DNA from 3 places in the Telluria sp. ZB4P37 genome. Region 3 is predicted to be linked to each of the others. Evidence: predicted binding sites of a transcription regulator. Region 3 holds the regulator's gene; each other region holds the start of a gene.
The links. Region 3 encodes LexA, which represses DNA repair genes until DNA is damaged. Its sites were predicted from a motif close to ACTGTATNNNNATACAGT; they were not measured.
Positions count from the first base shown of each region.

Region 1: a site for LexA is predicted at 6,047-6,064, ahead of dinB (DNA polymerase IV). Genes of this name have one in related genera too.
Region 2: a site for LexA is predicted at 6,070-6,087, ahead of AC56K1_RS02415 (ATP-dependent helicase). Genes of this name have one in related genera too.

Region 1 is NZ_JCASID010000017.1:77,448-87,670, reverse strand. Features, by position in the region: gene AC56K1_RS20650 (TonB-dependent receptor) at 1-1,574, shown strand, start outside; gene AC56K1_RS20645 (S8 family peptidase) at 1,918-3,702, shown strand; gene AC56K1_RS20640 (pre-peptidase C-terminal domain-containing protein) at 4,163-5,545, shown strand; gene AC56K1_RS20635 (hypothetical protein) at 5,566-5,961, shown strand; gene dinB (DNA polymerase IV) at 6,097-7,209, shown strand; gene AC56K1_RS20625 (recombination-associated protein RdgC) at 7,285-8,181, shown strand; gene AC56K1_RS20620 (asparaginase domain-containing protein) at 8,287-8,772, opposite strand; gene AC56K1_RS20615 (L-asparaginase) at 8,909-9,664, shown strand; gene AC56K1_RS20610 (D-2-hydroxyacid dehydrogenase family protein) at 9,850-10,223, opposite strand, start outside.
Region 2 is NZ_JCASID010000001.1:464,840-475,062, forward strand. Features, by position in the region: gene AC56K1_RS02370 (erythromycin esterase family protein) at 1-640, opposite strand, end outside; gene AC56K1_RS02375 (hypothetical protein) at 644-1,414, opposite strand; gene AC56K1_RS02380 (phosphoribosyltransferase) at 1,481-2,164, opposite strand; gene AC56K1_RS02385 (Hsp20/alpha crystallin family protein) at 2,277-2,747, opposite strand; gene fghA (S-formylglutathione hydrolase) at 2,943-3,785, opposite strand; gene AC56K1_RS02395 (chromate transporter) at 3,844-4,446, opposite strand; gene AC56K1_RS02400 (chromate transporter) at 4,443-5,042, opposite strand; gene AC56K1_RS02405 (hypothetical protein) at 5,090-5,266, opposite strand; gene AC56K1_RS02410 (hypothetical protein) at 5,464-5,700, shown strand; gene AC56K1_RS02415 (ATP-dependent helicase) at 6,114-8,213, shown strand; gene AC56K1_RS02420 (phosphohydrolase) at 8,571-9,227, opposite strand; gene glpD (glycerol-3-phosphate dehydrogenase) at 9,429-10,223, shown strand, end outside.
Region 3 is NZ_JCASID010000006.1:139,929-150,151, reverse strand. Features, by position in the region: gene AC56K1_RS12630 (replicative DNA helicase) at 1-127, opposite strand, end outside; gene rplI (50S ribosomal protein L9) at 246-698, opposite strand; gene rpsR (30S ribosomal protein S18) at 735-1,025, opposite strand; gene priB (primosomal replication protein N) at 1,057-1,347, opposite strand; gene rpsF (30S ribosomal protein S6) at 1,398-1,790, opposite strand; gene lexA (transcriptional repressor LexA) at 2,065-2,697, shown strand; gene AC56K1_RS12600 (tetratricopeptide repeat protein) at 2,856-3,575, opposite strand; gene AC56K1_RS12595 (cystathionine gamma-synthase family protein) at 3,676-4,914, opposite strand; gene purF (amidophosphoribosyltransferase) at 4,938-6,458, opposite strand; gene AC56K1_RS12585 (CvpA family protein) at 6,514-7,002, opposite strand; gene AC56K1_RS12580 (SPOR domain-containing protein) at 7,031-7,945, opposite strand; gene folC (bifunctional tetrahydrofolate synthase/dihydrofolate synthase) at 7,958-9,256, opposite strand; gene accD (acetyl-CoA carboxylase, carboxyltransferase subunit beta) at 9,360-10,223, opposite strand, start outside.

The sequences.
Region 1 (10,223 bases), on a different contig from region 3:
ACCGCGACGACTACATCGACAATTTCGGCGACGTGGCAATGTCCCAGAAGCGTGGCCAGCTCGACGGCTACAACGAGAACGCCGAGCGCGTCCAGGTGCTGTACAGCCCGGACAGCAGTTTCAACGCCCTGTTCAACGCTCACCAGCGCAACACCAAGGGCAGCGCCCGCCTGTTCCGCGCCAACCTGATGCAAAAGGGCAGCAACAAGATCGCGCCCGGCTACGAGCTCGACAAGATCGTCACCAATGCCGAGAACTTCCAGCGCCTGAACTCCAACGGTGCCAACCTGCGCCTGTCCTGGGACCTGGAAGACTTCCGCGTCTTCTCGATCACCGGCTACGAGCACGTCAGCGACTACTTCAGCCGCGGCGACATCGACGGCGGCACCCCGACCGGTCCTGGCTTCATCCCGTTCCAGGTCCAGACCGGCGGCTACATCACCGACCTCGACCAGTACAGCCAGGAATTCCGCGTCGAATCGAAGAACACCGGCCCGCTGAACTGGCAGGCCGGCGTGTACTTCTTCGACGAAGATGCGACTGGCGGCAGCGACAACTTCAACGACGCCGGCGCGCGCACCTCGCGTCTGGTCAGCAACCAGACCAACGAAGCCTGGGCTGCGTTCGCTTCGGTGAACTACGCGATCAGCCCGGCCTTTACCCTTCGCGGCGGCCTGCGCTACACCCGGGACGAGAAGCAGTTCCGCACCATCACCGCGCAGAACGTCGTGCAGATCGGCCCGGGCTCGGTTGCTACCGACCAGGACAAGATCAACTGGGACCTGTCGGCCACCTACAAGCTGAACAACGACGTCAACGTGTATGGCCGCGTCGCCACCGGCTTCCGCGCGCCGAGTATCGCGGCCGCGTCGGCATCGGTGCCGATCACCGTCGCCGATTCGGAAACCATCACCTCGGTGGAACTGGGCGTGAAGGCCGACCTGTTCGAGCGCCGCGCGCGCACCTCGTTCTCGATCTATGACTACACCGTCAAGGACCAGCAGCTGACCGTGGTCGGCGGCAATTCGAACGTCAACCGCCTGATCAATGCCGACAAGACCAAGGGCAAGGGCGCGGAGTTCGACTTCGAAGCGGCCCTCACTACCGCCCTGCGCGTGAGCGCCGGCGCGAGCTACAACTACACGCAGATCCGCGACGCCAGCCTGTCGGTGAACCGCTGCGCGCAATGCACCGTGCTCGATCCGGTCAATGCGGCCGGCCGCGTCGTCATCGACGGCAATGCACTGCCGCAGGCGCCGCGCTGGTCCGTGAACGCGACGGCCCGCTACGGCATCCCGTTCCGTGACGGCGAACTGTACTTCTTCACCGACTGGTCCTACCGCAGCAAGATCAACTTCTTCCTGTACGAGTCGACCGAGTTCACCGGCGCGCCGCTGACCGAAGGCGGGCTGCGCCTGGGCTATATCTTTGGTGGCGGCAAGTACGAAGTGGCAGCCTTTGGCCGCAACGTGCTCGACCAGCGCCGTGTCACCGGCGGGATCGACTTCAACAACCTGACCGGCTTTACCAATGAGCCGCGCCAGTGGGGCATGCAGTTCAAAGGTAATTTTTGATAGTTTGCCTGTAGTTCGCCTGTATTGACAAAAAAGGCCGCGCAATGCGCGGCCTTTTTCTATGGGCAACACCTTTTTTAGAGTGTCAACACAACTGTGATAAACCTTATTCGACGATTTCAACGTTTCGCCGAAGAAAAAATGTTTCTGCAGTGCCAGATCTGCCAAGTGTTGTTAATACGCTGAAATTGTATCGAATTGTCACGCACTATCTCTTCCTTTCGCGATACGCTCGTTTTCGCCGCACTCAGACGGCACCGGATACGCCGCAAGGCACCGGTTACACAACGACACAGGCGAGGCTCATTTCGCTTGACGGAAAACTATACAAAAAGGAAGAAACATGAAGCAATCGCATTCGATTCATCCTGCAATGTTGAAGATGTGTGCTGCAATCTCGCTCGCTTTCGTCGCCGCTACGGCTGGCGCGGCCGAGCAGAAGTTCATTCTGGAGACCGACCGTATCATCGTGAAGTACAAGGACGCCGTGCCGGATGGCAAGGGCGTCGCCAAGAAGGCCGCCCTCGGCGCCGACCGCAAGGCCAAGCTCGACCGCGCCGGCCAGCAGTTCGGCATGCTGGTCAGCGAAAGCCACGGCATCGCCACCGGCGCCCACGTGTTCAAGCTCAACGGCCGCAAGGCACTGAAGGAAGTGGAACAGCTGGCTGCCGAAATGATGGCGCGCGACCCTTCCATCGAATACGCCGAGCCGGACCGCATCATGACCCACATGGCGACGGCGAACGACCCAATGTATGCCCAGCAGTGGCACTACACCGACACCACCGGCGGCCTGCGCCTGCCGACCGCCTGGGACATGTCCACCGGCACCGGCGTCATCGTGGCCGTGATCGATACCGGCTCCCGTCCGCACGCCGACCTGAGCGGCCAGCAGCTGGCCGGCTATGACTTCATCAGCACCGCTGCGGTCGGCAACGACGGCAACGGCCGCGACAGCGATCCAACCGACCCGGGCGACTGGGTCGCTGCAGGCGAATGCGGCACCGGCTCGCCGGCCTCGAACTCGAGCTGGCACGGCACCCACGTGGCCGGCACCGTCGCCGCCAAGACCAACAACAGCCTGGGCGTGGCCGGCGTGGCGTACAACGCCAAGATCGTGCCGGTGCGCGTGCTCGGCAAGTGCGGCGGCTACACCTCCGACATTGCCGATGCGATCACCTGGTCGTCGGGCGGCACGGTGTCGGGTGTCCCGGCCATCGCCACCAAGGCCAAGGTCCTGAACATGTCGCTGGGTGGTACCGGCGCCTGCGACGCCACCACCCAGACCGCCATCAACGGCGCCCGCTCGCGCGGTTCGGTCGTGGTGGTCGCAGCTGGTAACGACAACATGAACGTCAGCAATGCCAGCCCGGCAAACTGCTCCGGCGTCATCGCCGTGGCGGCAACCGGCAAGACCGGCGGCCGTGCGTCGTACTCGAACTACGGCACCCTGGTCGACGTCGCAGCCCCAGGCGGCGACGGCAGCTTCAGCGTGATCTCGACCCTGAACACGGGCACCAGCTCGCCAGGATCGGACAACTACGCGGGCTACCAGGGCACCTCGATGGCGACCCCGCACGTTGCCGGCGTGGCTGCGCTGATGTTCGCCGCCAAGTCGACCCTGACCGTGGACGAAGTCGAAAGCATGCTCAAGTCGAGCGCGCGCGCCTTCCCGGCAACCTGCTCGGGCTGCGGCACCGGCATCGTGGACGCGACCGCGGCCGTGAATGCTGCGCTGGGCACGACCCCGCCTCCAGGCCCGACCATCACTGAAGTCGAGTCGAACAACACGACCGGCACCGCCAGCATGATCACGACCTCGGGCACCACCGTGAACGGCACCATGGCAAGCTCGACCGACACCGATTACTACCGTGTCGACCTGCCAGCCGGCAAGACGCTGAGCTCGGTCCTGACCCCAGGCCTGAGCACCGCCGACTACGACCTGTTCGTGTACAACAGCGCAGGCACCTTGCTGGGCAAGAGCGAAAACGGCGCCGGCGCCGTCGACAGCTACAGCTCGGCCAACACCGGCAGCACTACCGCCACCCGCTACGTCCGCGTGGTGTACTACAGCGGCGGCACCGGTTCCACCAACGGCAAGTACACGCTGAAGATGACCTGGTAATGCTTCGATAAGGGCGAAGCGGCGCGGCTCCCTGCGCCGCCTTTATCCGGGAACGCGCGGCTTGCCGCGCGTTTCTTTTTGTCGCTTGATCCGGAACGGACTCACCTGCAATGTGAGTCCGATTGTCATGTTGGCCCGCCGACCTGATCTGGATTATGCGGAAAGAATAAGGTGGAAAAACGAATGAAAAAATTCTTACATTTGTTTACTCGTTGAAAATTGTGCTACATAATTGACTCAAGTCAGCGGCGTGTTCCCACCGCTTCGCGCCGCCCCCGCTTGCCGGTGATGCATGCATGGTCTTCGTGAAGACCGCGATTCGTCCCCCTGTTTTCGTCGTCTTGTTCAGAGTTTCCTAAACCGAAGTACGTCTGGAATTTTCTTTCAAAAGGAGGAAAAGGTCGTATAGGTCACACCAGGAATTTCACCACATGGCGTCGTATAACAATGGGGGTAACAAATGCATATCGCCACAAGCTTACGTGTTCTTCTGCTGGCAGCGGCAACCGGTGCGACCGGTGCAGCGCACGCAGCGCAGCCACCGCAGCCAACTTGCATCACGACGGAAGCAGAACCGAACAACACCATCACGCAGGCCAACCTGACCCTCTGCTCGGGCAGGGCGGTCAGTGGCGCGATCAGCTCCTCCACCGACTATGACTGGTACCGGGTGGACGTGCCGAACACGGGCACCATGTCGCTCACTCTTTCCCACGCCGCGGGAATCGACCTCGACTGGTATCTCACCAACGCGGCGGGCACCGATGTCGCATCCGGCGCCAGCCTGGGCAATCCGGAAAGCGGCAGCTACAACGCGACCACGGCCGGGACCTACTACGTGCGCGTGAGAAGCAATGCCGGGACGGGCAGCTACAGCCTGAGCGTGACCTTGCCAGGCAGCGCCGCAACGGCCTGTACCTTCCCCAGGAAAGTCAACCTCGGTAAAACCGGCAATGCCACGCCGAAGGCCACCGCCACGACCGGCGGCGCAGTCCTGATGGGCGGCGGGCTGGATGTGGACGAGGCGTTCAAGTGGATGATCGCGCGTTCCGGCGGCGGCGACTTCGTGATCCTGCGTTCGAGCGGGACGAATGCCTACAATGACTGGATTTACGCCATGGGCGGCATCAATTCGGTGCAGACCCTGCTCATCGCCAGTACGACCGATGCCAATGATGCCTGCGTGGTCTCGACCATCCGCAACGCGGCCGCGGTCTTCCTGGCGGGCGGAGACCAGGCCAACTACATCAACTACTTCAAGGGCCAGGGCGTCGGCAACGCACTGAATTACCTGATCAATACCAAGGGCGCGCCTGTCGGCGGCACCAGTGCCGGGATGGCAGTCATGGGGCAGTACTATCACCCGGGCGGCGCCGCAGACAATACCAGCGTGCTGGCGAATCCAACCGCGATTGCAGTCGGTAATAACTTTATCGCCAATCCGGTGCTCGCCAACCTGGTGACCGATCAGCATTTCACGCAGCGTACCCGGCAACCCCGGCTGGTCAGCTTCATGGCCAGCAGCATCTATAAATTTGGTGTGGGATGGGCAAGCATGAAAGGCGTTGGGGCCGATGAAAATACCGCGGTCGTGGTCGACACCAGCGGCGCCGGGCAAGTCTACGGCAGTGGCAATGCCTTCTTCGTCAGGGGCACCGACAGCCCCGAGGTGCTGCAGCCGGCGACCCCCTTGACCTGGTACCGGGCTGCGCAGGCATTGCGTGTCTATAAGGTGCCGGGCACGGCTACCGGCACCAACACCTTCAACGTGATCAACTGGACCGGGACGGGAGGAACGACGGGGTACTGGAGTTCCAATAACGGTAACTGGCTCATGAACTGAGCGCTGAAAGGACCATGACAATGAAATATCAACCATGTTTGCTCTTGATTGCCGCTGCGCTGAGTGGCGCCGCATTTGCCGCCGAGCCCGTCAATCATGTCTACACGCCGGCTGCCGGCGTCCATGAGATGAAGCTGTTTCACGCTTGCCACGACGATGAAGATGTGCAGAAGCGCCAGCGCATCAACGTGGTCATGAGCGGGCTGGCATCGACCGATGTCGAACTGGTGGCCAGGAAGATAGAGCCCGGCAAGCCGTCCACAGAAATGATCATGTTCCGGGTCAAGGGCAAGGACGCCAGTATCAAGAGCCTGTTCCGCAGCAACGATGGTCCGCATTGCCAGCAGGGAGTGCATAGCTTGCAGTTCACCGACAGGACCGTCCATTCCGCCAGCCAGCTGGGAGTGAATCGCTGAGCTGAGCGGCGCTGACGGCAGCAGACAAGGCCTTGCACCCAAGCGTGCAAGGCCTTGTCTTGCATGAAATCCACTTTCAGCTGATACTGTATGCAATTACAGTAGTCGACCCCGCCCCGGGGCGGCCTCGCCCCCGTGAACGCTCCGCTCCGTAAAATCATCCACTGCGATTGCGACTGTTTCTATGCCTCGGTCGAGATGCGCGACGACCCGTCGCTGCGCGGGCGTCCGCTCGCGGTCGGCGGCCGTCCCGACCAGCGCGGGGTGGTCGCCACCTGCAACTACGAGGCGCGGCGTTTCGGCATCCATTCGGCGATGGCCACGGCCCAGGCAATGAAGCTGTGTCCGGGCTTGCTGGTAATTCCGCCGGCGATGGACAAATACCGCCTCGCCTCTACCCAGATCATGGACATCTACCGCGACTACACCGAGATCGTGGAACCGCTGTCGCTCGACGAAGCCTACCTGGACGTGAGCAACGCGACGCACTGCAAGGGCAGCGCCACCCTGATCGCACAGGAGATCCGGCAGCGCATCTTCAAGACCGTCGGCATCACGGCCTCGGCCGGCGTGGCGCCGAACAAGTTCGTGGCCAAGATCGCCAGCGACTGGAACAAGCCGGACGGCTTGTTTTTGGTGCGCCCGGACGAGGTGGATGCCTTTGTCGCGGCCCTGCCGGTGAAGAAGCTGCATGGGGTGGGCAAGGTCACGGCCGACAAGATGCACCGGCTCGGCCTGCAGACCTGCGCCGAGATGCGCGGCTGGAGCATGGAGCGCTTGCAGGAGCATTTCGGCAGCTTCGGCGCCCGCCTGTACGACCTGTGCCGCGGCATCGACGTGCGCGAAGTGAATACCTCGCGCGAGCGCAAATCGATCAGCACCGAGGAAACCTATACGCCCGACGTCCCCGACCTGGCCGCCTGCCTGAAGCTGCTGCCGGAATTGCACGAACACCTGCTGGGCCGGATCAAGCGCAACAAGGCGGAAAAATTCATTAACAAACTGTTCGTGAAGATCAAGTTTTCGGACTTCCAGCAGACGACGGTCGAGTGTGTTGGCTATGCGCCACATATCCCGACCTATGCGCGCCTGATGGAAACCGGTTGGGCCCGCGCCAGCCGTCCGGTGCGCCTGCTGGGCGTCGGCGTACGCCTGGGCGACACCGAGACGGTCGAGCAACTGCGGCTGTTCGATGACGCTGCCCCAGACGCCATCGCCAGCATTGTTGATGACTCGTCAACAGAATAATTCTCGTACTCGCTGCCGGCAACGGCAGCGTAAAATGTCGTTCCCTTGAAATACTGAAACAATCGGATAACAGCTATGTGGTTCAAGAATCTCCAGATTTATCGCCTGCCCGCTCCGTGGGCATTCACCCCAGAACAGATGGAAGAAGCGCTTCAGTCGCAGGCGTTTTCTCCTGCGAGCAGCAACGAATTGCTGCGCCAGGGCTGGGATTCGCCGCGCGCCAACGGCAAGCTGGTCCACGTCGTCAACAAGCAGATGCTGATGATGCTCGGTACCGAGAAGAAGCTGCTGCCGTCGTCGGTGATCAACCAGGTCGCCAAGGCCAAGGCCGCCGAGATGGAAGAGCAGCAGGGCTTCCCGCCGGGTAAGAAGGCAATGAAGGAACTGAAGGAGCGCGTCGCCGACGAGCTGCTGCCGCGCGCCTTCTCGATCCGCAGCAACGTCTGGGTCTGGATCGACCCGGTCAACGGCTGGCTGGTGGTCGATGCCGCCAGCCCGTCGAAGGCGGACGACGTCATCAAACTGCTGCTCAAGGCCGTCGACCGCATGCCCCTTGAATCGCTGCGCGTGCAGCGTTCGCCGGTGGCCGTGATGACCGGCTGGCTGGAAGCGGACGAAGCGCCGTATGGCTTCACGATCGACCAGGACACCGAACTGCGCGCCACCGGCGAAAGCCGCGCGGCCGTGCGCTACGTGAAGCACACGCTGGAACCGGACGACATCCGCCGCCACATCGCCGCCGGCAAGCAGTGCACCCGCCTGGCCATGACCTGGACCGACCGCATCAGCTTCGTGCTGACCGAATCGATGGCGATCAAGGGCATCAAGCCGCTGGACGTCATCAAGGAAGGCGAAGCCGCGACCTATAGCGATGACGAGCGGTTCGATAACGACATCATGCTGATGACCGGTGAATTGGCCAAGCTGATGGCGGATGTGGTTGAGGCGCTGGGTGGGGAAGCCAAGGCCTAATCGATTCACGGCGCCTGTGCGATAGCTCAGGCGTCAGCTATCACCGCGTGGGCAGGGAACCTGCCCACGCTACGGTTTGACGCACCGTCTTCACTGCCCACTGCGCTACAACTGCTGAAACACTCCCACCGCGCGGTTCTTGGTCACGTTATCCCACGGGAAAACCTGGCCATTCATCGCCACATACACGCCGGCCGGCAAAGTTTGCGCCACGCCGCAGGCCAGGCCCAGGTTGAACAGCGCATCCGAATTCGCGATCTCGTAGGGAATCATGGCGCCGGTCAGCACGATGGTCTGGCCGAGGCCGGCAGCGCCGAGCACGGCGGCGGTTTCGCGCATGGTGTCGGTGCCGTGGATGATGACGATGGCTTTCTCGGGCGCCGCCTGGCAGGCGGCCAGCACGCGCTGGCGGTCCGGGTCCTGCATGTCGAGCGAATCGAGCAGCGGCAGTACGTCGAGCGCGACCGGAATCGTCATCCGCGAGCGGGCAATCACCGCCGGCAAATGGCTTTCGGAGAAGCCGAGCACGCCATTGAGTTCGTTATAGTGTTTGTCGAAAGTGCCGCCGGTGGCGATGATGCGCAAGGTCATGTTGATTTGTCCACGTGCTGAAAAAAGGTGGGTAATGATAGCCGCAAACCGGTGTGTATCTGTATGTGACTGCGCTAGAATCGGTCGGATCGGTTGAGTAAACTAAACATCCTCTTTCCCCATTTCACTTGATCCCATGAAAGCCGTCGCACCGGGCACCGTCATCTTCCACCGCCATCGTGGCTATGGCGTGATCACCCACGTCAACCTGCTGACCGGCTGGATTTCGGCCCGTTTTGGCAGCGAAGCGCGCGCCCTCGACCTGAACCTGTCGAGCGACGAAGTGCAGCACGCCGACGGTGAGCCGATCCTGTTCCGCCGCGCCCCGCCGGACCGCATGCCGCATGCGCGCCTGATGGAGGTGGTGCGCGCGCTGCACAATGCGGGCTACCAGAAGCTTTACCTGTATTCCTGGCCCAAGCCTTCGGGCCTGCACTGGCGCTGGCACTTGTTTACCGGCCCGCGCAACTGGATGCAGCGCACCTGGCGCGAAGGCTGGTACGGCTCGGGCGCGGAGTACAACAACAATCCGGTGATGGGTTGGGGCGATCTGCCGGGCGCGACCACGGATGAATTGATCCACGCGCTGGCGAAATTCGATCCGCAGGGACTGGCGCAGGCGCTGGGCCGCGACGAGGATCACACGGCCTGGTTCGCGCAGGTCTGCGAGGTGCTGCTGCCGGGATACATGTACAGCCTGAACATGGAGCGGCCCGCGGGCGGCGGATTGGTCGAGGCGCCGCCGGTGCCGGTGGTGCCGGTGCGCGCGGGCCTGCAGCCGTACGCGGGGCCGGCGATCGGCTGGCCGCCGGGCTGGGCGGGGCTGTGGACGGGCAGGCATGTGATGCCGGAGCCGAAGCTGAGTTTTACGGGGGAACCGGAGTTCCGCTAAAGCGGCTCGCTGCGCTCGGTTGCGCTTGTGGCTGTTCGCAAAAATTAGGCTCCGGCCTTCGCCGGAGCGACGTGTGCTAAAGCTAACAGTGCTTGATAGGTGCTGTTGGCTTACACCACTACCCAAAAACCGTCCTTTCCGCGAAGGCGGGAATCCACGTTCGCAGCCCACCCCACCGCATCCTTTCACCGCTTCCCCAGCGCCTCCGGATTCAAAATATTATCAGGCGCCCCCGCCGCAAACCGCACGACATTCTTGAATGCCGTCTGGAAATAAATCTCGTAGCTATCCTGCTCCACATACCCCAAATGCGGCGTGGCCAGCACCGTCGGGATGCGCAAAACCGGCGAATCCGCCCGCAGCGGTTCGCTGGCAAACACGTCCAGCGCCGCGCTGCCCGGCCTGCCCGACCGCAAGCTTTGCTCCAGCGCCCCTTCCTCGACCAGTTCCGCCCGGCTGGTATTCACGAACAAGGCGTCCGGCTTCATGCGCGCCAGGTCTTCCGGCCTGACGATCCCGCGGGTCGCCTCGCTCAGCCGCAGGTGCAGGGTCAACACGT
Region 2 (10,223 bases), on a different contig from region 3:
AGTCGAAAGCGCGCTGCTGCAGTTCCTGCAACGTGGCCTGCACGCCCTGGTGGCAGGATTCGGACAGCCCGACCGCGGCGGCATAGCCATACTGCTGGCTGTCCTCGCCATACTGGTCGAAGCAGGCGTAGCGGCGGCGCGTCTCCTGCGCGGCCACCGGGTCGACGACCTCGAGGTAGCGCAGCACTTCCTGGATCGAGGTGAACAGGCTGTACAGGTCGAGGCCATAGAAACCGGCCTTGGCCCCAGGCGTAGCGTCATTGCGCTGCCTTAGCCACTCGACAAAGTTCAGTACAGAGGTATTGCGCCACATCCAGGCTGGGAAGCGCTCGAATCCCGATAAGGCCGCGCGTCCGTCGGCATCCTGGCCTTCGGCGCGCACGTAGCGGTTGACGCGCCAGGCATCGGGCCAGTCGGCTTCGACGGCGACCGCCGTGAAGCCTTTTTCCTCGATCAGGCGCTGGGTGATGCGGGCCCGTTCGTCGTAGAACTCGGCCGTGCCGTGGGTGGCTTCGCCCAGCAGCACGAAGCGCGCGTCGCCGACCAGGTCGAGCAGCGGATCGTAGTCGCCGGCGCTACCTGTGAGCGGATGCGCCGCCGCGCGGATCACACCAAGGTCATGGTCGGTGACGGACGCCATGGCTCAGTGCAGGTAGCGGTTGCCCTGTTCCGTGCCGGCCGGGACGAAAGGCGCCGATTCGCCCTCGTCGGTGGCGCCGCGCGCCGTGGTGCTGACTTTATAGGTCTGGGTGCCGGCGCCGCGCGCGAGCAGGTAGATGCCGGCCAGTCCGACCAGCAGCGCCGCCGGCTTGCGCCGCACCAGTCCGAGCAGCCCGACCATGCCGCCGCCCAGCAGCGCCGGATTGGTACCGCGCGAGCCGCTCAGGCTGTCCAGCATGCCTTGCAACATCTGCGACAGGCCGCTGGAGCGCTCGTGGGTGGACAGGTCGCGGCTGTCCTGGTGCTTGCGGTCGCGGTACTGGCGATCCACATAATGGCGGTCGGACTCGTAGCTGTTGCGGCCGGCGGCCGACAGCTCGCGGCTGGAACTGGACTTGTCGCGGGCGCGGCCCGCTTCGTGCTCGATGCGCCGGCTGGCCTGCTGCGCGCTGTGCTGGGCACGCTCGAGCAGGGGAGCAGCCTCGGCCTGCAGACGGTCGGCGCCGCGCGAGAGTGCGCTGGCGGCGCTGTCCTTGAGCTCGACCAGGCGCTCGCCGGCATTGTGCAGGGCGTGGTCAACGCTCGCGCCGGTGCGGGCGCCCGCATCGCGCACCACCGACACCGCATGCGCACGGCGTGCGCGGCCGCGCTCCGGATCGAGCACATACATCAGCAGCGCACCCGCGGCGGCTGCACCCAGCCATTTGCCCACGTTGCCTACATCGGTTGCCGTTTCGGTTGGAATTGGTTTCATGTGTGCTCCTTTCTGTTGTTCTGATTGTCGTCCTGGGCTTGCCCTGTTTCGCCAGCCAATGTCTCGCTAGCTCGTGTTTTGCTTGCCATGCGCGGCGGGCTGTGCCCATGCCTGCGCCAGCAGGTCCTGCACTTCTTCGTCTTCGGTCTGGCCGAAATGGCGGTAATACTGACCGACCGCGTGAAAGCGCGGAGGAGCCAGCGGGCAGACCACTTCGTCCGCCTCTTGTTCCAGCAGCTGCAGCGTGTCGGGCGCGCCGACCGGTGCGGCCACGACCAGGCGCGCTAGCCGGTGCTTGCGTACCACCTGCACCGCCGCCAGCATGCTGGCCCCGGTGGCGATGCCGTCGTCGACCAGGATCACGCAGCGGCCCTCTAACCGGGGCGGGGGCCGCGCGCCGCGGTAGCGCAGCTCGCGCCTGGCGAGTTCGGCCAGCTCGCGTTGGGTCACCTGCTCGACCTGTTCCTGCGTGACGCCCATCAGCCCGGGCACGCCGGCCTGCAGGACACGCACGCCGCCACTGCCGACCGCGCCCATCGCGTATTCCTCGTGGTGGGGCATGCCCAGCTTGCGCACCAGCAGCACGTCGAGTTCGGCGCCGAGCGCCTGGGCGACTTCGAAGGCGACCGGCACGCCGCCGCGCGGCAGGCCCAGTACGATGGGGTCGCCTTGTCCGGCAAGGTGGTGCAGCCTGCGCGCCAACTGCTTGCCGGCATGGGTGCGGTCTTTATAGTCTTCGGTTTCCAGCATGGTGCAGCGAACGAAAACTGAAACAGCATCTACCGGACCACAGCGCGCCGCGGCAGGGCGCCGCAGCGCGAATCATGGACCTGCCGCCGGCGCCCGCCTGCCGGCGAAGCGCTCATTGGATGGTCAGCCGGCGTGCTTCCGTGCCCTGCTTTTTCGGCAGGCTCAGCTGCAGTACGCCGTTCTCGAGTTTTGCCTGCGCCATGGTGTCGTCCACCTCGGTGGGCAGGGCAAAGCTGCGCATGAACCTCGTTGCGGTGCGTTCAGCATACACCACGGTTTCGCCCTCGCGGCGTTCGTTTGCCTTGCGGCATTCCGCCTCGATCGTGATGCGCTGGCCGTCGACCGAGACCTTCACATCCTCCTTCTCCACGCCCGGCAGTTCGGCCTGGATTTCAAAGGACTTCTCGGTTTCCTTGACGTCCAGGCGGGGCGCCAGGGCGCCGTCGCTGCTCCATTGCTGGCCCGCTGCCAGCGGGGCAAAAAAATCCTGGAACATGCTTTCGACCATGCGTTCGAAGCCTTCCTCGACCGGGTTCTGGCGGTAGGCCTGAAGCGCAGGGTTGGCTCTCCTGATGAGATTCATGATGGCCTCCTTGGATGAAATCGATGGGATTGCCGGGCGGTGCCGGCAATGTATTTATAGGGCAGGGAGCAGGCCTTTTCAAGCAGGCCGGGCCGCGCAGGCCGGGCCGCGCAGGCCGGGCCGCACTGGCCGGACAGGTTGTGGGGGAGGAAAGCGCCTCGGGCGGCGGGGCCGGCCGGGCCTGGACGAACGCGCTCAGCCAAGCTGGCGGCGATGGAAGCGCAGGTGGTCTTCGATGAAAGTCGAGATGAAGTAATAGCCGTGGTCATAGCCCGCATGGCGGCGCAGCTCGAGCGGCTGGCCGGCCCGGGCGCAGGCCTCTTCGAAAGCGTCCGGATAGAGCTGCTCGGCCAGGAATTTGTCCGCCAGGCCCTGGTCGACCAGGATCCCGCCGGGGAAGGGCGCCGTGCTCATGCCGGCCATCAGCTCGGTGGCGTCGTACTGGCGCCAGAGGCTTTCATCGGCGCCGAGATAGCCGCCAAACGCCTTCTTGCCCCAGGGGCAGCGCGTCGGGGCGGCGATCGGTGCGAAGGCCGACACCGAGCGGAACTGCCCGGGATGGCGCAACGCCATCATCAAGGCCCCATGCCCGCCCATCGAATGGCCGAAGATGCCGACCCGCGCCGGGTCCGCCGGCAGGTTCGCCAGCACCAGTTCGCGCAGTTCCAGGATGTGGCTGTACATGCGGTAGTGGCGTGACCAGGGTTCCTGGACGGCGTCGACATAAAAACCGGCGCCCGCGCCGAAGTCCCAGCTGTCGGTTTCGCCCGGCACGCCGGCGCCGCGCGGGCTGGTGTCGGGGGCGACCAGGATCAGGCCTTCCTGCGCCGCCACCCGCTGGGCGCCGGCCTTGGTCATGAAGGTCTCTTCGGTGCAGGTCAGGCCGGCGAGGTAGAACAGAACAGGCAGGCGCTTGCCCTCGGCGCCGGGCGGCAGGTAGACCGAAAAACGCATCGGCAGGCCGATGGCTTCCGACTCAAAGGAGTAAAAACGCTGGAGGCCGCCGAAGCAGGCGTGTTCATTGAGGAGCGTGAGCATGGGATCGTCTGGAATGGGCAATGACGCAAGTATGCCTTTCAGCGCCCCGGCTTGCCAGTCAGACGAATCCGAGCGCGCCGAGCAGGGCGCCGGCAGCCAGCATCCACAGCAGGTGCAGGCGGGTGCGCCAGACGACCAGGCAGCTGGTGGCGGCCAGCAGCCAGAGCGGCCAGCTGTCGTGGTCGCGGCCGGCGGTGGCCAGCAGCCAGCTGGTGGCCAGCAGCATCGCAATCACCAGCGGCGCCATGCCCTGCTTGAAGGCGCGCACCGCGCGCAGCTCGCGGTTGCGGTGGCCCCATTGCGCGACGTGGTAAGTAAAGATGGTGGAGGGCAGCATGATGCCGAACATGGTCACCGCCACGCCCGCGAAGGCCGCGGACAGGCTGCCCGTGTTCAGGCCCACGTGCCAGCCCATCAGCGCGACGAACAGCACGTTGGGACCGGGCGCGGCCTGGGCCAGCGCGATCGAATCGGAGAACTGCGCCTGGCTCAACCAGCCCTTGTCCTCGACCAGGTAGCGGTGCATGTCGGAGGTGGTCGAGATCGCGCCGCCGAGTGACATCAGCGACAGCATCATGTAGTGGGCGAACAGGCTGAGCCAATCGTTCCAGCCCAGCACGAGGTGAGGAGCCAGCTGGGTACCCAGTTGCGCTGCGCTCATGACCGCAGCCCGCGCCAGGCCAGCACGCAGCCCAGCCCGCCCAGCGCCGGCAGCACCCAGACCAGCGGCACCCGCAGCCAGGCCAGCAGCACGAAGCCGGCAAGCGTAATGGCGATGCACCAGGGCAGGGGCACCGGACTCTTCGCCAGCGCGCCGGTGAGCTTGAGCCCGACGGCGGCGATCATGCCGGCCGACACCGCCGCCATGCCGCGCAGCGCGCCCGCCACCGCAGGAAGATCCGCAAAACGCGCATGCAGCGCCGCCAGCAGCAGCACCACGACCAGCGGCAGCGCGATCATGCCGGCGATCGCCGTCAGGGCGCCGGCCAGGCCGAACCAGCGCGCGCCGATCATCATCGCCAGGTTGACCACGTTCGGTCCGGGCATGATCTGCGCAACCGCCCAGTCTTCGATGAATTCCTCGTGCGTCAGCCAGCGCTTGCGCTCGACGATCTCGCGCTGCACGACCGGGAGCACGCCACCGAAGCCCTGCAGGGCCAGCAGCGTGAAGGAAACGAACAGGTCGCCCAGCGAACGGGGGCGCGGCCGGGCGGAGGGCTGCGCACCGGCGGGAAGGTCGGGAAGCGGGGCGGTCATCCCGGCATTATCGCGGGGTTGCGCCGGGACTGTCCACGTGCGCCCCGTCAGCCTCCGCCGATACCGCGCATGACCTTGCCGCTGCCGCCGCAGTTGGAGCAGGGCTTGCCGTCGGACAGCTTGCCGCTGCCGGCGCAGGCTTCGCAGACGTCTTCGCCGGCGCCGGGGGTGCCGGGTTCGGCTTCGTCGCCGGGATTCAGGTCGGGGTCGGGATGCGTGCTCATGGGATCCTCGCGGAGTGGTGGTTGGCGCGGCCATTGTAGGCGGCAGCTGGAAGCGGTGGCGCAGCGCTGCACCAGTTCGAGGGACCAAGCACAAAATTGTATAGGGGTGTTTGATTCAGGTCTGATATTGACATTGTCCCGGCTTCGACCATACTCCGTGCAGCACACCGTCTTTAGCCAGAAAGGCCAGGCGCACGATGGATCCACACCGCAATCCGCCCCTCACTCCCGACGGGGCTGCCGGCGCCGTCGATGCCCGACACGATCTGCGCCAGCGCGACATCGTGGACGACGCCTTGTCCCTGATGCATGCGGTCGGCACCCTGTCCGCGCTCGAATACCTCAAGTCGCACGCCGTCGAAGGGCGCGTCATTGCGCGGGTGCTGCTCGAACCGTCCAGGCGGCGCAGCCAGCGCGGATTCGCGGCCGCCTGAGCAGTTCCAGGTTGCGCCATGCGAGGCAGTCGCGGGTCAGGCCACCCTGGCTTATGCACATAACTTGCCTACAATTATTTTTCGTCCTCCACACTATTCACCTGCGGCACGTGCGCGTAACCCCTTGATTTCAGGGGCTAAGAGCGATGCCTCCCCAATAGGCAAATTGTTGAAAGCCGCATCCTTGGCCGCTGTTGGCGTGTCAAGCCCCTGCTTTTCCACATAGTTATTCACAGACTTTGTGGATATCCGGAAAATATTTGAAGAATCCGTTACTTAAAGCGGGTTTTGCATGTCTTGCATGACCGTGGCGGCGCGGGCATTCGTGTGGCCTCAGCAATTGCCCAGCATTTCTGCTTGCGCGTAAGAACTGGATAAATGTACAGTATGTCATGTCCACGTTCCCAGCCTGTATGTCCGCCGTCCACGACCAGCCCGCCACCACCGACGATCCCTTCGCCAGCCTGAACGCGGAGCAGCGCGCGGCAGTCGAGCATGACATCGGCGCCGACATCGTGCGTCCGCTGCTGGTGGTCGCCGGCGCCGGTTCGGGCAAGACCAATACGCTGGCGCACCGCGTCGCGCGGCTGATCCAGGCCGGCGCCGACCCCCAGCGCATCCTGCTGCTGACCTTCTCGCGCCGCGCCGCGGGCGAGATGGGCCGGCGCGCCAGCGGCGTGCTGCAGCGCCTGCTGCGCGGCGGCAGTTCGGCCTACGGCTTCCAATCGCAGGTCACATTGCCCTGGGCCGGCACCTTCCACGCGATCGGCGCGCGCCTGCTGCGCGAATACTCGGGCCGCATCGGCCTGGATGAATCCTTCACCATCCACGACCGCGGCGACTCGGAAGACCTGATGGGACTGGTGCGCCACGAGATCGGCCTGACCCGGACGGAGAAGCGTTTTCCGCTGAAGGGCACCTGCCTGTCGATCTATTCGCGCGTGGTGAACAGCCGCGAGCCCCTGGACCAGGTGCTGCAATCGACCTTCCCATGGTGCAGCGAATGGGAAGGCCAGCTCAAGACCCTGTTCGGCGCCTATGTCGACGCCAAGCAGGAACAGAATGTCCTCGACTACGACGACCTGCTGCTGTTCTGGTCCGAGATGGCCAGCGACCCGGAACTGGGCTTGGCGCTGGGCGCCCTGTTCGACCACGTGCTGGTCGACGAATACCAGGACACCAACCGCCTGCAGGCCTCGATCATCACCGGCATGAAGCCCGGCGGCGAGGGCGTGATGGTGGTGGGCGACGACGCCCAGTCGATCTATGCCTTCCGCGGCGCGACGGTGCGCAACATCCTGGACTTCCAGAAGGAGTTCACGCGCCCGGCCGAAGTCATCACTCTGGAGCGCAACTACCGCTCGACCCAGCCTATCCTGGACGCCTCGAACGCCATGATCGGCGGCGCCCTGGAGCGCCATGCCAAGACCCTGTGGACCGACAAGGTCTCCAGCATCAAGCCGCAGCTGGTCCTGATTCCGGACGAAGCCGAGCAGGCGCGCTGGGTCTGCAACCGCATCCTGGAGCACCGCGAGGCCGGCATCGCCCTGACGGCGCAGGCGGTGCTGTTCCGCGCCGCCAGCCACAGCGCCGCGCTGGAACTGGAGCTGATGCGCCGGAACATCCCCTTCGTGAAATTCGGCGGGCTGAAATTCCTGGAAGCGGCCCATATCAAGGACGTCCTGGCCGTGCTGCGCTTTGCCCAGAACCCGAATGGGCGCATGGCGGGCTTCCGGGTGGCCCAGCTGATCCCGGGCATCGGGCCGGCCACCGCCACCCGCCTGCTCGACGCGGTGAGCGAAGCGGCCGACCCGCTCACGGCCATCGATGCCTTCTCGCCGCCCGCCAAGAGCGCGGCGGATTGGGAAGCGTTCAGCGCCCTGTACCGGCGCCTGCGTACCCCCGGCCTGCGCTGGCCGGCGGACATCGAGCTGGTCAAGGCCTGGTATTTGCCGCACCTGGAGCGCATGCACGACGACGCCCAGGTACGTGCTGCCGACGTGGAGCAGCTGGCGGCGCTGGCCGGCGGCCACACCACGCGCGAGAGCTTCCTGGCAGAGATCACGCTCGACCCGCCCGAGGCGACCAGCGACCGCGCCGGCCCGCCGCTGCTGGACGAAGACTATGTGATCCTGTCCACCATCCACTCCAGCAAGGGGCAGGAGTGGAAATCGGTGCATGTGCTGAACGTCGTGGACGGCTGCATTCCCTCGGACATGAGTACCGGCAACCAGGACGACATCGAGGAAGAGCGCCGCCTGCTGTACGTGGCCATGACCCGCGCCAAAGAACACCTGCAGCTGGTCGTGCCCAACCGCTTCTTCATCAAGCAGCAGGCCCAGATGGGCGACCGCCACGTGTATGCGGCGCGCACCCGCTTCATCACTCCGGCCATGCTCAAGCATTTCGACGAGCACACCTGGCTCAGCGCCGACACCCGGCAGGTGCGCAAACCAGTGCCGGAGACGGTGCGGATGATGGTCAGGGACCGGTCGCGGAACAGTTGGAAATGAGACGCGAAGCGGGAGGCGAAAATGCGCGCAGAAGAGCACCTGTTAGCGACCGAACCGGCCTGGCAATCCCTAGTTATCCCCCGCCAGCAATTTTTGTAGGAATTTGCCCTATAGACCTATGTTGCACGAAAGCGGTGCATAGCTAAGCCATTGATTTTATTGGGGTTTCATTTTGCCTCCAGAATGGGCATTTTGTTGAAACCCGCACGGATACTGGACTTGCAGCTTGTCAAGTAGGCCTTGTCCACATAGTTATCCACACAAGTTGTGGATATTGGAAAATACTCAACTAAATCAGGTATTTAGCTTAAGCTATTGATCCGCGTCAAAATCACGTGCGGAAAACGGTGCAGGCATTCAGAGCCGGGTGTCGCAGCCCCCCGTCAAAGGGGCATGGCCGGTGACGGCCTTCAGCCGGTCGAGCTCGGCTAAAAAACGCTCGGCGGCCAGTCCGGGGGGCCAGGGCTCCCAGGGCGTGCAGCCGTAATGCGCCGCCAGCGGATCCTGTTCCAGCACGTGCGCGCGGATCTTGAGCGTGCGCCGCACTTCCTCGCGCGTCCAGCCGGTGACGTGCACCGCCTCGGTGGCGGCGGCCAGGCGGTCGGCCTGCTTGTGCAGCTTGTGGTCCTTCTCGGTCCAGGCCGGCAAGCCGTAGCGCACGAACACCACCTGTTCGAGGCGCCGGGTCAAGGCGCGGAAGCCTTCGCCCAGGAAGGGCTTGATGACCGACACCGCATCGAAGCCGAGCAAGCCTTCTTCGGCGTCGTGCAGCAGTTCGCGCAATTCTTCCAGCGGGGTCGGCCGCGGGGCCAGCGCGCGCCGCAGCAGCATCACCGCGATCGAGTGCTGGGCCACCGACAGCGGCAGCGGCCAGGCCGAATGCCCGCCCCAGCGGTAGGTGCGCGCCAGTCCCAGCGCCAGGTCGGCGTCGTCCCAGTCGAAGGGCGTGGGGTTGAGCAGGTCCAGCCGTTTACCAGACGGCATGCGCACCCAGGCGCGCACATCCTCCACCATTGCATCTTCCTGTGTCGTGATCAAACCGCCAATTCTACACACCGGCCCGCCGCTCACGCGGGGCGTCCTTTATTGATGGCTGTGGCAATTTCGCACACGCCGGCTGGATTCTGCGCATAATTGATATAAGCAAAGACTTCCCACTGCCGGGCTCCTACACTGGACCGGTTGGGGGCAGGTTGCCCGCGCACAGGAGGCGACGTGGACAATGGCGACAGGGATGACGGCAAGCAATGGGAGTGTGACCTGCTGGTCGTAGGCGGCGGCATCAACGGTGTCGGCATTGCACGCGATGCGGCCGGGCGCGGCCTGCGCGTGATCCTGTGTGACAAGGACGACCTTGGCGCCCATACCTCCTCGTCGTCCAGCAAGCTGATCCACGGGGGGCTGCGCTACCTCGAGCACCGCGAGTTCGGCCTGGTGCGCAAGGCCCTGGCCGAGCGCGAGCTGCTATTGCGCAGCGCGCCCCACATCATGCACCCGCTGCGTTTCGTCATGCCCCACGATACCGGCCAGCGTCCTGCCTGGCTGATCCGCGCCGGCCTGTTCCTCTACGACCGGCTGGCGCCACGCGAATTCCTGCCCGGATCAAGCGCCGTGGACCTGGTCGGGCACCGCGCCGGCGGCCCGCTGAAGCCCACCTTCACGCGCGGTTTCGTATATTCCGACGGCTGGGTCGACGACGCCCGGCTGGTGGTGCTCAACGCCCTCGACGCCCGGGAGCGCGGCGCCACCGTGCTCACCCACACCCGCGCGACCGGCTTCGAGCGCCACCCCGCGCACTGGATGGCCACCCTGGTGCAGGGCACAGGCAGCCGCCGCGTCCAGGCGCGCTGCCTGGTCAATGCCGCCGGGCCCTGGGCCGCGCACGTCGCCCAGGTCGCCACCGGCGTCTTGCCCAAGCACCGGCTGCGCCTGGTCAAGGGCAGCCACATCGTGGTGCCGCGCCTGTTCGACCACACCTATGCCTATATCTTCCAGCACCCGGACGGGCGC
Region 3 (10,223 bases):
TGAAGTCGGCAATACGGTCCCATGCCGCGTTATCGCGCAGGAGGCCGCCGATGACGGACTGCTCTGCCTCGATGGAATGCGGGGGGATGCGCAGCGAGTCGACTTGCGGATCGGATGGGGAATTCATGGCGGGCATTATACCTTTTCCGGTCACACGGCTGAAATAATTGGGTAGATTCTGGCAATAAAAAAAGCCGGGCGAACCCGGCTTTTTTATTTATGCAACAAGTGCTTTACGCTAGAACTTAAGCAGCTTCGCCGACGACGGCGATGGTGATTTCCGACACGACATCGGTGTGCAGGGCGACTGCAACCGGGAATTCACCGGTGGTCTTCAGCGGGCCGGTCGGCAGGCGAACCTGCGACTTCTCGACCGCAAAGCCTTGCTTGCTCAGGGCTTCGGCGATGTCGAAGTTGGTGACCGAACCGAACAGGCGGCCGTCGACGCCGGCTTTCTGGCCGATGGTGACGGTCATGCCGCTCAGCTTGTCGCCCTGCGCCTGGGCAGCCGACAGCTTTTCAGCTGCTACTTTTTCCAGTTCTGCGCGCTTGACTTCGAACTCGGCCACGGCGGCCTGGGTAGCACGGCGTGCCATCTTTTGCGGGATCAGGAAGTTACGTGCGTAACCGTCCTTGACCTTGACCACGTCGCCCAGGTTGCCGACGTTAACAACTTTTTCCAAAAGGATAACTTGCATATTTTTCTCCAGAAATTCTGATCTGTACGCCGCGGATTAACCGTGGTGCAGGTCGGTGTACGGCAGCAGCGCGAGGTAGCGTGCGCGCTTGATCGCGGTGTCGACCTGGCGCTGGTAGTGCGCCTTGGTGCCGGTCAGGCGTGCCGGCATGATCTTGCCGTTTTCCTGGACGAAGTCCTTCAGGGTGTCGACGTCTTTGTAGTCGACCTGTTCCACGTTTGCAGCGGTGAAGCGGCAGAACTTCTTACGCTTGAACAGCGGGTTTTGCTGTTTGCGCTTCTCTTTGAGTTTCGCTTTGTTTTTGTCGAACTTTTTACCGAATGCCATTTTAGGCTCCTGTATCTAAATGAATGCCGCTTCAGGCGGCACTGAAATCAATGATGTGAAACACCAAGGCTTTACTGTTGCGATTCTTCCGTGCCAGGAATCCGGTGAACTGGTAGGCCGCGCCGAGTTCGGCGCTGGCAAACCTGCCTGAAATCTCGCCCGCGGCCAGCGCGGTGACTTCAAACTCGACCAGCCTCGCTACCCTTGCCTCTTCCTGCTGCGAACTGTGCATCAGGATGGCGCCCACGATGGGGACACCGGCCGGGGTGTAACGCAACACGTCACGCTCGGCGATGGTCGCCACGAGCCGCAGTTCGTTCACGCTACTGATTCACTCGTGTTCGGGATTCCCTGGAAAAACCGGATCAACAATTAGGCTGCTGCGGCCGGGGCGGCAGCTGGTGCTGCGGCTTCAGCGCGGTGGCTCTTGGCTGCGTCTTCGCGCTGGACCGACTTCATCATCGGCGACGGTGCGGTTTCAGCCTTCTTCATCTTGACGGTCAGGTGACGCAGGACGGCATCGTTGAACTTGAATGCGGTTTCCAGCTCGACCAGGGTCTCGTTGTCGCACTCGATGTTCAGGCAGATGTAGTGGGCTTTCGGCAGCTTCTGGATCTGGTAAGCCATCTGGCGACGGCCCCAATCTTCGACGCGATGGATGTTACCGCCGCGGCTCGACACCGTGGCTTTGTAACGCTCGATCATCGCCGGGACTTGCTCGCTTTGGTCCGGGTGGACGATAAAAACGATTTCATAATGACGCATGCATTACTCCTTAAGGACGTTTAAACAAATGCCCACCTCGGCGTCAAGACGAGTGTGGGAAGGGAAAGCCGGACATTATAGCCTGAGATTGGCCGAGTTGGAAAGCCGGGCGTTGTTCGCGGCGCTGATGGGCCTGCAAGGACGCGCGGTTTTTGCCACGCCCGTGACCGCGCTGCACAATTTTTTTACACTTTTCCCGTGTTTTCCCTTGCGCAGACAGGAATACTGTACAAAAATACAGTCTACTCACACAACGGATTGCTTTAACACACCCATGCTCAAGCTCACTGCAAGGCAAGAACAGATCCTGAACCTGATCAGGGAAGCGATCGAGAACACCGGTTTCCCCCCGACCCGCGCCGAAATCGCGGCCGAACTTGGCTTCAAGTCGGCCAACGCCGCCGAAGAACACCTGCAGGCCCTGGCGCGCAAGGGCGCGATCGAGATTTCGCCCGGCACCTCGCGCGGCATCCGCCTGATCGGCGCTTCCGTCGAACAGGTCCCCCTGGTGCCTGCCGCCCTGATGATGGCCCTGCCGCTGGTCGGCCGCGTCGCCGCCGGTTCGCCGATCCTGGCCCAGGAACACGTCGAAGCCACCTATAACGTCGACGCCGCGATGTTCTCGGCCAGGCCCGACTTCCTGCTGAAGGTCAAGGGCTGGTCGATGCGCGATGCCGGCATCTGCGACGGCGACTTCCTGGCGGTCAAGAAGATCGACAGCGCCAAGAACGGCCAGATCGTCGTGGCCAGGCTGGGCGACGAAGTCACGGTCAAGCGCTACCGCAAGACGGGCAGCGTGGTCGAACTGCTGCCGGAAAACCCGGACTTCAAGGTCATTCAAGTCACCCCCGAGGACGAGTTTGCGCTCGAGGGGCTGGCGGTGGGGTTGATGCGTAGTTGGCATTAATCCAGCTAACACTGCAATACCAGAACTTGGATCCCCGCCTGCGCGGGGATGACGGTTTTTAGGGGAATGGTACAAACATCGCAGTTAATACCGTTACTCTTAAGACCGTCGTTTCCGCGAAGGCGGGACCCCAATTTTTGCGAATAGCCGCGCTCCCGTCACTTCAGCTTCTTCGCATCCGAAGAACTCTTCACCATCGCATTGTGCTCGGACACATAGGCCTCGGTCGCCTTACGCCATGCCGCGAAATCGGCCAGCACCATCTGTGAGCTCACCTTCGCCTCCTCGGTCAGGTTCGACTGCAGCTGCGTCAGGTAGGCGGTCGACTTCTCCGTCTCTTCTTTAGTCATCAGCTTGGCGATATCCGCGGGGATGCGCTTGGTCAGCGGCGTTGCCGCGTTCAGGTTGGTGACGAATTTGTTGTAGCAATCCTGCCAGCTCGTCACGGCCGCCCCGATGCGGTCGATGTCGGCGTTAATCTTCGACATGGCCGGGATACGCGGGGCGGTGCAGCGGAATTCGCCCGACTTCAGGTCTTCGCCGTCATAGCCCTTGACCCAGTAATCGATCTCCTTGCGGCGCTTGACGCGCTGGTCCATCACATCGAGCGAGGCGGCGGCCACTTTGTTGCCCTTGGCGGCCGATTTCTTGAAGAGCGCTTCGGCCCTGGCCTCGTCGACCTGACCTGCTTCGCCATACCAGTACATCTGGCCCAGCGCCTGCTGCGCCTCGGCGTTGCCGCCATTGGCGAGCTTCGTGTACAGCTTCATGGCCTGGGCGTAGTCCTTCTTCGCGAACAGGGCGTGGGCATCTTCCAGCTCGCCGGCAAAGGCGCTACCGCAGAACAAGAGGGAGAGGCAGAACAGCGTGGTCTTCATGGGCGCTTACGGATGAGGAATCGAATCCCCATCATAGCGGCATCGTCCGTGCTACTCAACCTTTGGCACAAGAACGGCAGCCCGAAGGCTGCTGTCGTCCTTACGCGTCAAGGGCCTGGCGGAAGTCGGCGAGCAGGTCGTCGGTGTCCTCGATGCCCACCGAGACCCGAATCAAGGACTCGGCAATGCCCATGCTGGCACGCCGCTCCGCCCCCATCTCGAAGAAGATCGTATGCGCCACCGGGATCACCAGGGTGCGGGTATCGCCCAGGTTGCTGGCCGGGATGCCGAGCTTCAGGCGGTTCAGGTAGTCGAAGGGGTCGATCGCGTCGACCAGTTCGAAACTGAGCAGCGAACCGGCAGCGCGGAACAGCTCCGAGCTGATGCCATGCTGAGGGTGCGAGGCCAGGCCGGGGTAGTGCACCGCGGCGACTCGCTCATCGGCCTCCAAGAGCCGGGCCAGCGCCAGCGCATTGCTGCTGGTGCGGTCCATGCGCAGGCCCAAGGTCTCGGCGCCGACAGCGATATGGTGGGCCGCCTCGGGACCCAGCGCCGCGCCGAAGTCGCGCAGGGCTTTCGCGCGCAGCTGGGCCAGGCCTTGCGCCTGGCTCGGCTGCTTGCGGAAGTTCGGCGCGATGTGCGGGTAGCCGCTCCAGTCGAACAAACCGGTATCGGTCAGCGCCCCGCCCAGCGCATTGCCATGACCGCCGATCGACTTGGTCAGCGAATTGACCACCAGCCCCGCGCCGACCGCCTTCGGGCGGAACAGGTAGGGCGTGGTCATGGTGTTGTCGACCACATAGAGGATGCCGCGCTCGCGGCACAGCTGGCCGATGCGGGCCAGGTCGGCCACTTGCGTGCGCGGATTGGCGATGGTCTCGACGAACACCATGCGCGTTGCAGGCGTCAGCGCCGCTTCCACGTTCGCCACATCGGTCGCGTCAACAAAAGCGACATCCACGCCCTGCCCCGCCACCGTCTGCCACAGGCTGTTGGTATTCCCGAACAAAAAGGACGAGGACACGATCTGGTCGCCCGAGCGCAGCAGCGCCTGGAACAGCGCGCCGATGGCGCCCATGCCGGTGGCAAAGCACAGTGTGCCGACACCGTCTTCCATTTTCGTGATCTTGTCCTCGAGCGCGCTGACGGTCGGGTTGCCCTGGCGGCCGTAGCGGAAGCCCGGCTCCTTGCCCTGGAAGACCGAGGCCAACTGGCGCGCATCGTTGTAGCCGAAGGCCACCGAGGTATGCACCGGCTTGTGCAGCGAGCCCTGCTCGACCGTCTTGCGGCGGTCGTTGTGCAGGATGGTGGTGGTGAAACCGTACTTGGTATCGCTCATGGGATTTCGCTTGAAGCAGAACCTTATTCGGCGGCCGGAGCCTTCAGGTGCAGGTGCGTGGTCACGTCATCCTCGCCGCGCTTCGGGCTCGGCTTGTGGCGTGCCGATTCCAGGCGGTCGAGGTATTCCGGGGTCACGTCGCCGGTGACGTAGACGCCGTCGAAGCATGACGCCTCGAAGTTTTTCAGCGCCGGGTTGACGTCCGAGATGGCGCGCTTGAGCGCGTCGACATCCTGGTAGACCAGGCGGTCGGCGGTGATCTCGCGGCAGATTTCTTCGGTCGTGCGGCCGTGCGCGATCAGCTCGTCGCGGGTCGGCATGTCGATGCCGTACACGTTCGGGTACAGCACCGGCGGCGCGGCCGAAGCGAAGAACACCTTGCGCGCACCGGCTTCGCGGGCCATCTGCACGATCTCGCGGCTGGTGGTGCCGCGCACGATCGAGTCGTCCACCAGCAGCACGTTCTTGTCCTTGAATTCGGAGGCGATGGCGTTGAGCTTCTGGCGCACCGACTTCTTGCGCATGCCCTGGCCGGGCATGATGAAGGTGCGGCCGATGTAGCGGTTCTTGATGAAGCCTTCGCGGTACTCGATGCCCAGTTTCAAAGCCAGCTGGATGGCGGCCGGGCGCGACGAATCGGGAATCGGCATGACCACGTCGATCTCGCCATCGGGAATCTCGGCGCGGACTTTGTCGGCCAGGTATTCGCCCATGCGCAGGCGGGTCGCGTACACCGAGGCGCCGTCGATCACCGAGTCCGGGCGCGCCAAATACACGTATTCGAAGGCGCAGGGGTTCAGCGACGGGTTCTCGGCGCACTGCTGTTCGGACAAGTTACCATCGTTGTCGATATAGACCGCTTCTCCCGGCGCGATGTCGCGCACGAAGCGGAAGCCCAGGCCCTCCAGGGCCACCGATTCGCTGGCCACCAGGTATTCGGTGCCGCCTTCGGTCTCGTTCATGCCCAGGCAAAGCGGACGGATGCCAAAGGGGTCGCGGAAGGCCAGCATGCCGTGGCCGGCGATCTGGGCCACCACGGCGTACGCCCCGCGCACGCGGCGGTGCACTGCCGCGACGGCCTTGAAGACCGCTTCCTTGTTCAGGTTGAAACCATCGGCCGCCTCCTGGATCTCGTGGGCCAGCACGTTGAGCAGCACCTCGGAATCGGAATCGGTGTTGATGTGGCGGCGGTCGTTGCGGAACAGCTCGTCCTTGAGCACGGCCTGGTTGGTCAGGTTGCCGTTGTGCGCCAGCGTGATGCCGAAAGGTGCGTTGACGTAGAAGGGCTGCGCTTCTTCCTCGCTCGACGAGCCGGCGGTCGGATAGCGGCAGTGGCCGATACCGGTATTGCCTTGCAGCGAGCGCATGTTGCGGGTGCGGAACACGTCACGGACCAGGCCATTCGCCTTGTACATCGAGAACATGCTGCTGTGATTGGTAGCAATACCCGCAGCGTCCTGGCCGCGGTGCTGCAGGAGCAGCAATGCGTCATACAAGAGCTGGTTGACGGGATTGTGCGAAACGACGCCGACGATGCCACACATGGTGCGCTCCTAATAACTGACCTGCTGATTACAAAAAAGAATTCAATGAGGGTGTTCAATACTTCACATGCTGCGCCAATGCTGCAGGCAAGAAAGGCTTGACCGTGCGCGCTCCGGTTTCCGCCATTGGCGAGAGCAGCGCATTTGTCCAGAAATCCTGTTGCGGGATGGAAGTCATCCCACACAATATGACGGCGGCAAGCACGATTACAATGCCGCGGCCCAATCCGAACAATCCGCCCAGTCCCCGGTCTGCCAGGCTCAGGCCGCTCGCGGTGATCAGGGCGCCGATCGCCAGCGACAGAAGGCCCATCAATACGCGCACGCCGAGGAAGAGGAGGACAAACGCCGCGATCAGGCGCGCGGTCGCGCCGGGAACCAGGTCGGGCAGCATGGGGGCCAGTTTTGCCCCGTACATGTTGGCCACCACGAAGGCGACCACCCAGCCCAGCAGCGACAGGATCTCCTTCACCAGGCCGCGCAGGGTGGAAATGATGACCGACGAAATCAGTACGAACAGGACCAGGTAATCGAAAATCGTCACGCCGCGCTGCCCCGCTTGAAAACGTCCATCAGAGCGGGACCATCTTGCCCGACAGGCCGATGCCGATCAGCTTCGAGCTGACCTTGTCCGCCTCTTCCTTGCTGAACGGTCCTACCCGCACACGGATCAGGTCACCGGACTTCTCGGTGAACGAGGACACGCCGGCAGCGCGCAGGCGGCCCTGCAGCTCGGTGACTTTTTCCGGGGTCGTCAGCGCGGCGACCTGCACCACGTATTTCTGCGACGGGCCTTCGACCTTGACGGCCGCCTTGTCCTCGAGGATGGCGATCGCGCGGGCGGCGTCTTCCTTGGCCTTCGGCTTGGTTTCCAGGGGTTTGGCAGCGGCTGGCTCGGGCTTCTTGAGGACCAGGTCGGCGGCCTTTGGATGGACAGTGTCGATGGCGGGCGCGCGCTTCGCATCCAGCTTGGCTGCGTCAAGCTTGGGCTCGAGTCTGGGTTCGGGCTTCAGTGGCGGCACGGGGTCTGTGCGGCCGGTGTCGACGGTACGCATCGGCAGTGGATCGGACGGCGGCACCGCGATCGTGGCGCCAGGCTGCGGGCCGACGTCCACCGGCTCGACGATTTCCTCGCCGCTGTCCACGGTGGCCGCTGCCGGCACCGGCAGGGGCGCCGATTTTTCCTTGTCCGGGATGTTGATGGCGATGTCGGTGCCGAGCGGCTTGGGCTCGGAATCGAGCAGCATCGGCAGCCCGACGGCCGCGGCCAGCGCCAGTGCGATCGCGCCGACGAGGCGGCGGCGTGCGCGTTTTTTCTCGGGGAGGACAGGATCCGGGCCGCGGCTGCGCCGTGCGCCTTCGCCGGCGTGCGTCGCGCGCTTGGCGCGGGCGCGCTCGCCATAGGCTGCGTCGTCATCCTTGACGAAGTGGCCGCTGTCGCGGACGGTGTCTTGCTTGTTTTTGCTGCCGAACGAGAACAAGCCCATGCGTTTCAGGTATCAGTGTAGAGAGGATTTACGGGCCGCCATCACGCCGGCGACCGTATAGAACGAACCAAAGACCACAATTCTATCATTCTCCCCTGCCCGGCTCACCGCATTCGCATACGCCTCGGCAGGATTGGCGAAAGTGGCGACCGAAAAATCGTCTGCTTTCGCGCCCGCGGGCTTGAGCAATGCGAGTTTTTCGGCCAGCTGCGCCGGGTCGCTCGAGCGCGGCGAAGGCAGCGCCGTCACGCACCAGTGGTCGATGTACTGCGCCATCGGCGCAATCACCGCGTCGATGTCCTTGTCTTCCATGATGCCGAACACCGCATAGGTAAAGCGGTGGAAACCCATGTTGCCGAGGTTCTGCGCGAGGGTTGCGGCGGCGTGCGGATTGTGCGCGACGTCGAGCACTTGGGTCGGGCGCCCAGGCAGCACCTGGAAGCGTCCCGGCAGCTCGACCAGCGCCAGGCCGGCGCGCACTTCCTGGGCGCCGCAGGGCAGCTGCATGCGCAGCACTTCGAGCGCGGCTAGCGCGGCCGAGGCATTGAGCAGCTGGTTGGCGCCGCGCAGGGCCGGATAGGCCAGCGAATTGCGGCGCTGGCCGCGCCCGCCATAGCTCCACTGCTGCTGGTCGCCCTGGTAGTTGAAGTCGCGTCCCAGCAGCCACAGGTCGGCGCCGATGGTCTCCGCGTGATCGATCAGCGTTGTTGGGGGCACCGGGTCGCTGCAGATGGCCGCTTTGCCGGCGCGGAAGATGCCGGCTTTCTCGAAGCCGATCTTTTCGCGCGTGTCGCCGAGGTAGTCGGTGTGGTCGATGTCGACGCTGGTGACGATTGCCACATCCGCGTCGACCACGTTGACCGCGTCGAGGCGCCCGCCCAGGCCCACTTCGAGGATGGCCACGTCGACGTTCGACTGCGAGATCAGGTGCATGATCGCCAGCGTGGTGAATTCGAAATAGGTCAGCGACACGTCGCCGCGCACGCTTTCCACTGCATCGAAGGCTGCCACCAGGGCTTCGTTCGAGGCCATCTCGCCATTGATGCGGGCGCGCTCGTTGAAGTCGAGGAAGTGCGGCTTGATGTACAGGCCCACGCGGTAGCCGCATTGCAGCAGCATCGCTTCGAGCATCGCGCAGGTCGAGCCCTTGCCATTGGTGCCGGCCACCATGATCACGGGGCAAGCAAAGCCAAGCTGCAGGCGCTCCTTGACGGCGCGCACGCGGTCCAGTCCCATGTCGATATGGGTTTCGGCATGGCGCGACTCGAGCAGAGCCAGCCAGTCGGGCAAGGTGGTCGGGGTAGTGGGCATGGATGAACTTCGGTGGTGCGTGCGTGGCACGGTACTCATTCGCGATCGACGCGCAGATGCGGATACGCGCAGCGGATGCGTGGCATCCGCTGCGCGAACGGGGTCAAGCGAGGACTTCGACTGCCTGGTTCTGCAGCAAGGCCAGCAGGCGCGCGATTTCTTCGCGCATCTTGCGGCGGTCGACGATCATGTCAACAGCGCCCTTCTGGACCAGGAACTCGGCGCGCTGGAAGCCTTCCGGCAGCTTTTCGCGCACGGTGTTCTCGATCACGCGCGGGCCGGCAAAGCCGATCAGCGCTTTTGGTTCGGCGATCACGACGTCGCCCATGAAGGCGAACGACGCGGACACGCCGCCCATGGTCGGGTCGGTCAGCACGCTGATGAACGGGAGCTTCTTTTCCGACAGCTTGGTCAGCATGGCGGTGGTCTTGGCCATCTGCAGCAGCGACAGCAGGCCTTCCTGCATGCGCGCACCACCGGTGGCGGTGATGCAGATGAAGGGCACCTTCTGCTCGAGTGCCACCTGGGCGCCACGGGCAAAGCGCTCGCCGACGACCGAGCCCATCGAGCCGCCCATGAATTCGAATTCGAAGCAGGCCACGACGACCGGCAGGCTCATGATCGAGCCGCCCTGGACGATCAGCGCATCGGTCTCGCCGGTGGCTTCCATTGCCGACTTCAGGCGGTCCGGGTATTTCTTGCTGTCCTTGAACTTCAGGGTATCGACCGGCAGGGTTTCCTGGCCGATTTCATAGCGGCCGCCGGCATCGAGCAGCCCATCGAGGCGGTCGCGCGCGCGGATGCGCATGTGATGGTTGCACTTCGGGCAAACGTGCAGGTTCGACTCCAGGTCGGCCCGGTACAGCACCGCTTCGCACGAGGGGCACTTGACCCACAGCCCTTCGGGCATGGTCTTGCGGTTGGCGGCATCGGAGCGCTGAATCCGTGGGGGCAGCAGTTTTTCTAG